2 regions of the Rhizobium sp. YIM 134829 genome follow, and region 2 is predicted to be linked to the other one. Evidence: riboswitches for the same ligand, from Rfam matches in the RefSeq annotation. Region 2 holds a riboswitch; the other holds the start of a gene.
What was found. Region 2 has a riboswitch for thiamine pyrophosphate ahead of thiB (thiamine ABC transporter substrate binding subunit). Riboswitches for the same ligand answer to the same signal wherever they lie in the genome.

Region 1: another riboswitch for thiamine pyrophosphate. It lies ahead of ACLE20_RS12215 (ABC transporter permease); the one in region 2 lies ahead of thiB (thiamine ABC transporter substrate binding subunit).

The regions. Positions count from the first base shown of each region.
Region 1 is NZ_JBKHKI010000006.1:68,322-73,467, forward strand. Features, by position in the region: gene ACLE20_RS12205 (GGDEF domain-containing protein) at 1-1,174, shown strand, start outside; gene thiM (hydroxyethylthiazole kinase) at 1,229-2,032, opposite strand; TPP riboswitch at 2,094-2,190, opposite strand; TPP riboswitch at 2,318-2,422, shown strand; gene ACLE20_RS12215 (ABC transporter permease) at 2,592-3,347, shown strand; gene ACLE20_RS12220 (ABC transporter substrate-binding protein) at 3,376-4,323, shown strand; gene ACLE20_RS12225 (hydroxyethylthiazole kinase) at 4,320-5,090, shown strand; gene thiE (thiamine phosphate synthase) at 5,077-5,146, shown strand, end outside.
Region 2 is NZ_JBKHKI010000004.1:77,856-83,001, reverse strand. Features, by position in the region: gene ACLE20_RS09220 (ABC-F family ATP-binding cassette domain-containing protein) at 1-1,727, opposite strand, end outside; gene ACLE20_RS09215 (thiamine diphosphokinase) at 1,730-2,380, opposite strand; TPP riboswitch at 2,471-2,581, shown strand; gene thiB (thiamine ABC transporter substrate binding subunit) at 2,629-3,654, shown strand; gene ACLE20_RS09205 (thiamine/thiamine pyrophosphate ABC transporter permease ThiP) at 3,711-5,146, shown strand, end outside.

The DNA of each region.
Region 1 (5,146 bases), on a different contig from region 2:
GTTCTGGGAGCGGCGATTTAACGCCGAACGGGCCCGGGAGCTGATGTGTTGGACGGTCGGCTATATCCTGATGGCGATCGGGTGCGGAATCTTCCTCGGCCGCGCCAGCCTGCCGCTCATCGTGGTGCAGGGCGTCACAAACATCCTGATGGTCGGCGGCTATTGGCTGCTTCTCTTGGGCGCCATGCCCTTTGTCGGCGTGCGGCTGCCGCGCAAGACGCTGGTGTTCGCGCTCATGGCTGCCACCGTCTGGCTCCTGATCGGGCCCAATCTCTCCTATGCGATCTGGAGCGCGGTCGGCAGTTTCTTCATCACCATCCCCTGTTTCGCGCTCGCTTTGATGCTGGTGCTCAACGGCACCACCGGCCCGACCCGTTCCTGGGTTCTCGCCGCCGTCGTTTTCGGCCTGCACGGCATGGTTTATCTGGCCCGCGTCGTCGTCATTCCCTTCGCCTATTCGCTGAACCAGGACGGGGTGCTGGACGCCATCGCGCTCTTCACCATGTTCGAGGGCGTGGTTTTCTCCATGGCGGCGCCGATGGCGCTCCTCTCGCTGACGCGCGAGGAGAGCCGGCACCAGCTGCTGCGCGCCTCGCAGACCGATTTCCTGACCGGGCTCGACAACCGCCGCGCCTTTACACAGCGCGCCACCCCGGTCATTGCCGAGCGGACGGAAGAGCTCGAGCCGGCGCCGCTGCTCGTTCTCTTCGATCTCGACAACTTCAAGCAGATCAACGACGACTATGGCCATGATGCCGGCGATCAGGTGCTGAAAATTTTCGGCCGCGTGGCTCGCAGCATCTTCGGTCCGCAGGATTGTGTGGCGCGCATGGGCGGCGAGGAGTTCGCGGCGCTGCTGATCGGGCGTGAGCATGATGAGGCCAAGCAGCTGCTTCGAGCGGTCTCGGCGCGTTTCGCTGTCGAAGTCCTCGCCGAAACGGCGATCACCCGCCACGTCACCTTCAGCGCCGGCCTCGTGGCGGTCCGCCCGGGCGATACGCTGCGGGCGCTGATGACCACGGCCGACCATCTGCTCTACCGCGCCAAGCAGGCCGGGCGAAACCGGGTGGAAACCGATCTCGACGTGGCACCCGCGCCGGCCTCCGTTGTTGCCGATGACGACGAACCGCACGCAAGGCCCACCCTCGCCAGGGTTGCCTCGCGCTCGGCATAGTCCTCACGGCTCGCTTCTTCGAAGCGCGAAGCCGATCATGACTCCTACCGCGTGTCACACCGTCTCGATCCGCGCTTCGGCTGTCACAGCGGCTGGATCGACGGTCGTGAGACGGTCGAGGAACCGCCAGGCGAAGGAGCCGGCGCCGTCGGCCTGGGCTCCGGCCTGGCTGCCGGCCACGGCGAACAGCGCCAGGGCGCCGGTGGTGGCTTCAAAGGGATCGTCCGGGCGCGCGGCGGCATAGGCGCCGATCAGGCAGGTCAGCGCGCAGCCGAGCGCGGTCACCTGTGGCATCAGCTCCGAGCCTCCATGAATGCGCCGCGCGCGGCGCCCGTCGGTCACGAAATCGACGCTGCCGGTCACGGCGACGACCGCTCCGCTCGAATGGGCGATGCGCCGCGCAGCATATTCGGCCACGGCGACCGGGTCGCCGCTATCGGCGCCTTGGCCACGGCTCGCAGCACCGGACAGCGCCAGGATTTCAGAAGCATTGCCGCGGATGATGGTCGGGGAGAGCGCCATCAGCGACGCCGTCACCTCGCTGCGATAGCGCGTCGCCTGGTGAGCGACCGGGTCGAGAACCCAGGGGCGGCCGGCGGTCGTGGCGCCGCGGATCGCGCGCCGCATGCCGTCTACCCAGGGCGCGGATAAAGTGCCGATATTGATCGTCAGCGCACCGGCGAGCGCTGCGAATTCCTCCGTCTCCTGCTCGGCATGGACCATGGCCGGCGAGGCGCCGGCCGCCAGCAGCACATTGGCGGCGATCGACATGGCGACGTAATTGGTGATGCAGTGGACGAGGGGGCGCGCCTGCCGCACCTCGTGCAAAAGCTGTCCTGTGAAATGATCCTGCGTCATGGTGCTCCTCAGGCGACGGAGCGGACGCGACTTGAAGGGAAGGGCGGTGATCGCCGCCAGGACCGTCCCCCAAGCGACTCCCTCCGCCGGCATTATCCGGTTCAGGTTCAAAGGGTGCTTCTCAGCCCGCCTCGCAGCGAGCGCCCCTGTCTCTCAAGCAGATCCATCTTGCCGATCGGGGCGCGCTTGTCACGCGGAAAAGCGAGGCACTGGCCCCTCGCGGGGTCACGCAAGGGCTGGCCTGATCGCCACGGTTGACAGGACAGGCATTTGCCGTCACTGCTTGGCCATTCCGAGGGGAGCACCGCACGGTGCTGAGATGGGCGTGGAGCCCGGACCCTTGAACCTGATCCGGGTCATACCGGCGTAGGAACGGAAACGGGTCGCCCGCCAGTGCGCCTTCCCCTTCTTCGCTTGCTCGGATCTCCATGATGATTGTCAGGAGATCGCCATGTTGCCTACCCGCTCTTCTCTCGCCTCCCAGCTTGCGGCGCCGGCGTCCGCCGATTGTGAGCCGTTGATGGTGCGCTCCGGCGGCCTGCGGTAGGGCGGCTGCTGCATGCAGACGCGCCATGCGGCGCTCGGCCTCTTCGGCGTCCTTTTGCTCTGGCAGGGCGCCGTGGCGGCCGCGCTTCTTCCCCTCTACGTCCTGCCGACACCGGCCGCCGTGCTTGCCGCTCTCTGGCGCCAGCGCGCCTTTTTGCTCGACCAGACCACCGTCACGCTGGGCGAGATCGTCGCCGGCCTTGTCCTCGGCAGCCTGTTCGGCGCGGCGATCGCCTTTCTACTTGCCGCCTGGCCGCGGCTTGGGCGGCTCGCCTGGCCGATGCTCCTCGTGCTGCAGGCCTTCCCCGTCTTCGTCCTGGCGCCGATCCTCGTCCTCTGGCTGGGCTTCGGCATGGCGTCCAAGGTGGCGATGACGGTGATCATCATCTTCTTTCCCGTCGCCTCTGCCTTTGCCGATGGCTTGAACCGGACCCCGCAGGACATCGTCGATGCCGCGGCGCTGACGCCGGCCAGCCATTGGCAGATCCTGACGCAGATCCGCGTACCCCTTGCCCTGCCGCAGCTGGCCACCGGCCTGCGCGTCGCCGCCCCGCTCGCTCCGCTCGGCGCGGTGGTCGGCGAATGGGTCGGCGCTTCCGGCGGGCTCGGCTTCGTCATGGTGCAGGCCAATGCGCGCATGCAGTCCGACATGGTGTTTGCCGCCATGGTGCTCCTCGCCATTCTCGCTGTCGCTCTGCGCCTGCTCATCGACCGGCTGACCCGGCCCTTCGCGCCCTGGGCGCGCACCCGTCCCCCTGTTTTCGATTGACCGTCTGGAGAAACCCATGATCCGATCCCTGTCCCGTTTCCTCGCGCCCCTGCTGTTTCTGGCGGCGGCCCTGACCGGCCCTTTTCCGGCGGCTGCGGCCGACCGGTTGACGGTGATGCTCGAATGGTTCGTGAACCCCGACCACGCGCCCCTCGTGATCGCGGCGGAGAAGGGCTTCTTTGCCGAGGAAGGGCTGGACGTGACGCTCGTGCCGCCGTCCGATCCCTCCTCCGTGCCGCGGCTCGTTGCCGCCGGCCAGGCCGAGATCGGCCTGCACTACCAGCCGAGCCTTTATCTCGACCGCGAGGCCGGCCTGCCGCTCAAGCGCTTCGGCACGCTGGTGGAAACGCCGCTCAATACGCTGACCGTCTTGAAGGACGGACCGATTGCCGGCATTGCCGATCTCAAGGGCAAGACGATCGGCTTCTCGGTTTCGGGCTTCGAGGATGCGCTGGTCAAGCGCATGCTGACCTCAGCCGGGGTCGATGCCTCTTCCGTTACCTTCGTCAATGTCAATTTCGCCCTGACCTCCTCGCTGATCGGCGGCAAGGTCGATGCGACGATCGGCGGCTACCGCAATTTCGAGCTCACCCAGATGCGGCTCGAAGGGCATGAGGGGCGGGCCTTCTTTCCCGAAGAGCATGGTGTGCCGGCCTATGACGAGCTGATCTACGTCACGCGCGATGATTTGATCGACGATCCCCGCCTGCCGCGCTTCCTCCGAGCGGTCGAGAAGGCGACGATCTTCCTCACCAATCATCCGCAGGACGCGCTGGACGTCTTCATCAAGGCGTACCCCTCGCTTGACGATGCACTGAACCGCCAGGCCTTCGCCGATACGCTGCCGCGCTTTGCCAAGCGCCCGGCGGCGCTCGACCCGGGACGCTACCAGCGGTTCGGCACCTTCCTGGCGGAAGCAGGGCTCCTGAAAGCGCCTCTGCCGGTGGAGAGCCTCGCCGTGGAGCTTCATCCATGAGCATTGGTTTCGACACCTGCGGCTTCACAGGGGACCGGGCCGCGGAGATCCTCCAGCGGGTGCGCCAGCGCCGGCCGCGCGTCCATTGCCTGATGAACACGGTCGTCCAGAAGTTCACCGCCGATGGCATCACCGCCATTGGCGCGATCCCCTCCATGACCGGCTCGCCGGAAGAGATCGCCGATTTCGTCGACCGCGCCGATGCGCTGACCATCAATCTCGGCACGCTCGATGCCGGCCGGCGCGCGGTGATCGAGACGGCGGTCGAGCGGGCGGCAGCGCGCGGCATTCCCTGGGTGATCGATCCCGTTCACTGCGACTATTCCCCGACCCGGCTCGCCTTCGCCCGCGCCTTGATGGCGCGCAATCCGACGGCGGTGCGGGGCAATCGGGCGGAGATGGCCCTGATCGGCGAGCGCGAGGCCGGTCTCACCATCGTCACCGGACCAGCCGACCTCCTGAGGGATGGCGACCGTACGCTGACAGTGCGCAACGGTCATGCACTGATGGCCGCCGTGACCGGCACCGGCTGTCTTTCAGGCGGCGTGATTGCCGCCTTCATGGCAGTCGAGCCCGATCCTCTGCTCGCCGCCGGCGCAGCGCTGGCGACGACCGGGGTCGCAGCGGAGCTCGCCGCCATCGGGGCGCCGGGGCCGGGCAGTTTCGGCATGTCTCTGCTCGATCGACTCTACGCGCTGACGGCGGCGGACCTTGCGGCCCACGCCCATTTCGACGGAAAAGAAGGACGATCCGATGACCAAGGTTGATCTGCGCTTGAATGCCATCGTCGACGCGTCGCTTGCCGATGTCGCCGACTTGCCGC
Region 2 (5,146 bases):
GCGAAGCGGGTCGGGTTCTTGGCGAAAAGCGCCGGGTCGGCCATTTCGGTCTCGCGCCTGGCGATCTCGGCTTCGGCCCTCTCCATCTCCTTCGGAATGGTCTCGAGCGCGAACTTCTGCTTGAAGGAAAGCTTGCCCTTTCCGCCCGCGGAAGGTTTGGCCGCGGGGGAGGCCTCGGCCACCCTCGCCTTCTCGCTCTTCTCCGCCCGCCTGCGTTCCTCCGCCGCGCCCTTGCGCTGGGCCATCATGTCGGAATAGCCGCCCGCATATTCGATCCAGCGCCCGTCCGGCGTGGTCGGGTCGGCGGGGGCGATGGTGGAGGTCACTGTCCGGTCGAGGAAGTCGCGGTCGTGGCTGACGAGGATGACCGTACCCGCGAAGCCGGCGACGATTTCCTGCAGCAGATCCAGCGTCTCGATGTCGAGGTCGTTGGTCGGCTCGTCGAGGATCAGAAGATTGGTTGGCCGCGACAGGATACGGGCCAGCATCAGCCGCGCCCGCTCGCCGCCGGAGAGATTCTTGATCGGCGTGCGCGCCTGTTCGGGCTGGAACAGGAACTCCTTCATATAGCCGGTGACATGACGCTGCTCGCCATTGACAAGCAGCGTCTCGCCGCGTCCATCGGTCAGGTAGTTGGCGAGCGAGGACTCGAGGTCGAGGTCCTCGCGGCGCTGGTCGAGCGTCGCGATCTCCAGATTGGTGCCCAGCTTGACGCTGCCCTCGTCCGGCGTCAGTTGGCCTGTGAGCATTTTCAACAGCGTCGTCTTGCCCGCCCCGTTCGGCCCGACCAGACCGATGCAATCGCCGCGGTGGACGCGGATGGAGAAGGGCGCGACGATGGTGCGCGGCCCGTACTGCTTGGTGATCTTCTCCGCCTCGATCACCAGCTTGCCGGATTCCTGCGCATCGGAGAGGCTCGCCTGCACGGTGCCTTGCGGACCCTTGTGGCCGCGATACTGGCCGCGCAGATCCTGCAGCGCGCCGAGCCGGCGCATGTTGCGCTTGCGCCGTGCCGTCACGCCATAGCGCAGCCAGTGCTCCTCCCGCTCGATCTGCTTGCCGAGCTTGTGCTGCTCCAGCTCTTCGGCCTCCAGCACCTCGTCGCGCCAGGCCTCGAAAAAGGCGAAGCTGCGGTCGAGCCGGCGCGAGCGGCCGCGATCGAGCCAGACGGTGGCGGTCGAGACCTTCTCGAGGAAGCGCCGGTCATGCGAGATCAGGATCAGCGCCGAGCGCGTCTTCAGGAGCTCGCCTTCTAGCCATTCGATGGTCGGCAGATCGAGATGGTTCGTCGGCTCGTCGAGCAAGAGAATATCCGGCTCCGGGGCCATGACGCGGGCGAGCGCCGCCCGGCGCGCCTCGCCGCCGGAAAGCGAGGCCGGATCCTCTTCGCCGGTCAGCCCAAGATGCGAGAGGAGATAGGCGACGCGATAGGGATCATCCCCCGGGCCGAGGCCCGATTCGGCATAGGCCTGCACGGTGCGATGCGCGCCGAAATCCGGCGCCTGTTCGAGATAGCGCACCGTTGCCGAGGGATGACGGAAGACCTCGCCCGATTGCGGCTCCACCATGCCGGCCGCCACCTTGAGCAGGGTCGACTTGCCCGACCCGTTTCGGCCGACCAGGCAGAGGCGCTCGCCCGGCTCCAGCTGCAGGCCGGCGCCGTCAAGCAGCGGCGTACCGCCGAAGGTGAGCACGATGTCGTCGAGTTTCAGAATGGGTGGTGCCATGGTCAGGCTCCCGTCATATCAAAGGGCCGGGCGAGCAGCAGCGCGCGGCCGGCCTCAAGCGTCAGGGTCACGCGCCCCTCCGCCACATTGGAAATGGTCCGCGATGCGCCGAAGGGCAGATCGAAGGCGGACAGCGGATAACGGGCACCATCGATCGACAGGCCTTTCAGCGGATCGAGCCCCAAAACGGAGAACAGGCTGCCCGGCGGCAGATCGACCGACAGCCTGCCATCTTGCAATGGATAGGCCTCTTCCTCGCCGCTGGTGAGCATCACCTCGTAGCCGCGCTCGGAAAGCTCTACCGCGTGCAGCAGATGCATCAACGCATGATCGCTGCGCTCGCCCCCCAGAGCTCCGGCGAGAATCAGCCGGCGGGCGCCGCGGGCGATCGCTTCGGCGACGGCGATCTCGCCATCCGTCTCGTTCTTGGCCGGCGGATAGGGCTCGCGCGGCACGCCGGCATAGGCGGCGCTCAGCGCCTCGGAGCTCGAATCGAAATCGCCGATCCACACCTCCGGCGTCAGGCCGAGTGCCGCCGCATGGCGCATGCCGCCATCGGCGGCGATCACGCGTGCGCCGGCGATCTCTGCGCGGAGCCGGTCGGTCACGCTGAGCGTGCCGCCCAGGAGAATGACGAAGGGGCTGTCGGTCATGGCATCGCCATAGCGCGAAGCGCTGCCCAGAGCAAAGGGCAAAGGCAAAGCGCGATCTTGTCAAGCGCCCGCGCCGCAGCTACATCTCGCTCTGCTCTAACGGGGTGCCTTTCGGATGATGGAAAGGCTGAGAGGCCAGCTGGCCAACCCGCGGAACCTGATCCGGCTAACACCGGCGGAGGGATTAGACGGCACGGCACACCGCCGCTCTTTCCCCTTGTGAAATCGAACCGAGAAGGAGATGTGCGATGCGCAGTAGATGGCTGACCTTTCTAACCCACTCTCTCACCCCCGTCCTGGCCATCACTCTCGCGACGGGCTCGGCCGCGGCGCAGGAGAAGCGGCTGACCGTCTACACCTATGAGAGCTTCACCAGCGAATGGGGCCCCGGTCCGAAGATCGCCGCCGGCTTCGAGAAGACGTGCGACTGCAAGGTCGATTACGTCTCGGTTGCCGATGGCGTGGAGCTTCTGACGCGGCTGAAGCTCGAGGGCACTGCCTCCAAGGCCGATGTCGTGGTCGGGCTCGATACCAATCTGGTGGCGGAGGCCAAGGAGACCGGCTTCTTCGCGCCGCATGGCGTCGAGGCGGCTGAACTGAAGGTACCGGGCAATTTCTCCGACGACACCTTCCTGCCCTATGACTACGGTCATTTCGCCTTCGTCTACGACACCGAGACACTCAAGACGCCGCCGAAAAGCCTCAAGGAGCTGGTCGAGGGTGACGCTTCGCAGAAGATCGTGATCGAGGATCCGCGCACATCGACGCCGGGTCTCGGCCTGCTGCTCTGGGTCAAGGCGGTCTACGGCGATGCCGCACCCGCCGCCTGGGCGAAGCTGAAGGACCGCGTGCTGACGGTCACCCCCGGCTGGTCGGAGGCCTATGGCCTGTTCACCAAGGGCGAGGCGCCGATGGTGCTCTCCTACACCACCTCGCCCGCCTATCACATGGTCGAGGAAAAGACCGAGCGCTACCAGGCCGCCGCCTTCTCCGAGGGCCATTACATCCAGATCGAGGTGGCGGGCCTGACCAAGTCCAGCCATGACCCGGTGCTCGCCAAGGCCTTCCTCGCCTATCTGACCGGCGCCGAGGCTCAGACCATCCTGCCGGTGACCAACTGGATGATGCCGGTGGCGACCCCCGCGGCGCCGCTGCCTGATGCCTTCTCCAAGCTCGTCGCTCCGCAAAAGACCCTGCTGATCCCCTCTGATGACGTGGCGAAGAACCGCAAGGCCTGGGTGGACGAGTGGCTGGCGGCCATGAGCCGGAGCTGAGGTCCTTGGATCGAGCGCCGACAGCCCCGGCGGCCCGCGCCGGTCCGCGCCGCCGGCTGACCATCCTGTCGGGTCTGGCGGCGCTGGCGGCGATCGGCGTGTTCGTCATTGCCGCTCCGCTTGCGCTCGGCCTTGCCTCCGGCATCAGCCAAGGCGGCCTAAGAGAGGACAGCCGACCGCTTATCGATGCCTATGTGCTGAACGCCGCCCGCTTCACTCTGCTGCAGGCCGTTCTTTCCACGGCTCTTTCGGTGCTCCTGGCGATTCCGGTCGCCCTGGCGATTGCCCGGCGCCGGCAGTTCCCCGGCCGCATCTGGCTGTTGCGGCTGCTGGCGCTGCCGCTCGGCCTGCCAGCGCTGGTCGGTGCGCTCGGCCTGTTGAGCATCTGGGGCCGGCAGGGCGCGGCGAACACGCTTCTCGATATCCTCGGCTTCGGGCGTCCGCTGACCGTCTATGGGCTGCAAGGCATCCTGCTCGCCCACGTCTTCTTCAACCTGCCGCTTGCCGTGCGGCTGATGGTGGCCGGGCTCGACCGGATCCCCAGCGAATATTTCCTGCTCGGCGCCAATCTCGGCCTGTCGCGCCTGTCGCTGCTGCGCTTCGTCGAAGGGCCGGTGTTACGGGCGCTGATGCCGGGGATTGCCGGGCTGATCCTGATGCTCTGCGTCACCAGCTTCACCCTGGTGCTGACGCTCGGCGGTGGACCGGCGGCCAGCACGATCGAGGTCGCGATCTATCAGGCCCTGCGTTTCGATTTCGACCTGCCGCGCGCCATCGCCCTGGCAGGACTGCAGCTGGCCATAACCGCACTCCTGCTCCTGGCTTTCACCCTCCTGGGATCGCAGCCGGCCGAGTCCGAGACAAGCGGCCGCGTGCCGCGCCGGTTCGATGGCGCCGGCCTTCCCTCCCGCCTCGGCGATGCCGGCGTCATTGCGCTCGCTGCGCTCTTCGTTGCCAGCCCGATGCTGGCGGTTCTCATCGCCGGGCTGCGCGCCGATCTCGTCCGCCTCGCGCTCGATCCGGCGGTCCATCGCGCATTGCTCACCAGCCTCGCCATCGCCACCGCCTCCTCGATTCTGTCGGTCCTCCTCACCTTTTTCATGCTGCAGGCCCGGCTCGCGCTGATCGCGCGGCGCAGCCGCCAGCCTTCCAGGCTCGATGCCGCAAAGCTTTTCAGCGCCGCCGTGTCGGGTGCCACCTCGCTCGTGCTTCTGGTGCCGCCGGTGGTGCTCGGCGCCGGCTGGTTCCTGGCGCTCCGGCCTACCGGCGACGTCGCGCGCTACGCGCCCGTGATCATCGTCGCCATCAATGCGCTGATGGCCCTGCCCTTCGTCGCCCGCATCCTCGCTCCGGCCCTTGCGACCCATGCGGCACGAACCGCGCGCCTGGCCGACAGTCTCGGCATGGCCGGCTGGAGCCGCCTGCGGTGGATCGATGCGCCGGTGCTCGCCCGTCCGCTCGCCATGGCGCTCTCCTTCGCCGCGGCCCTCTC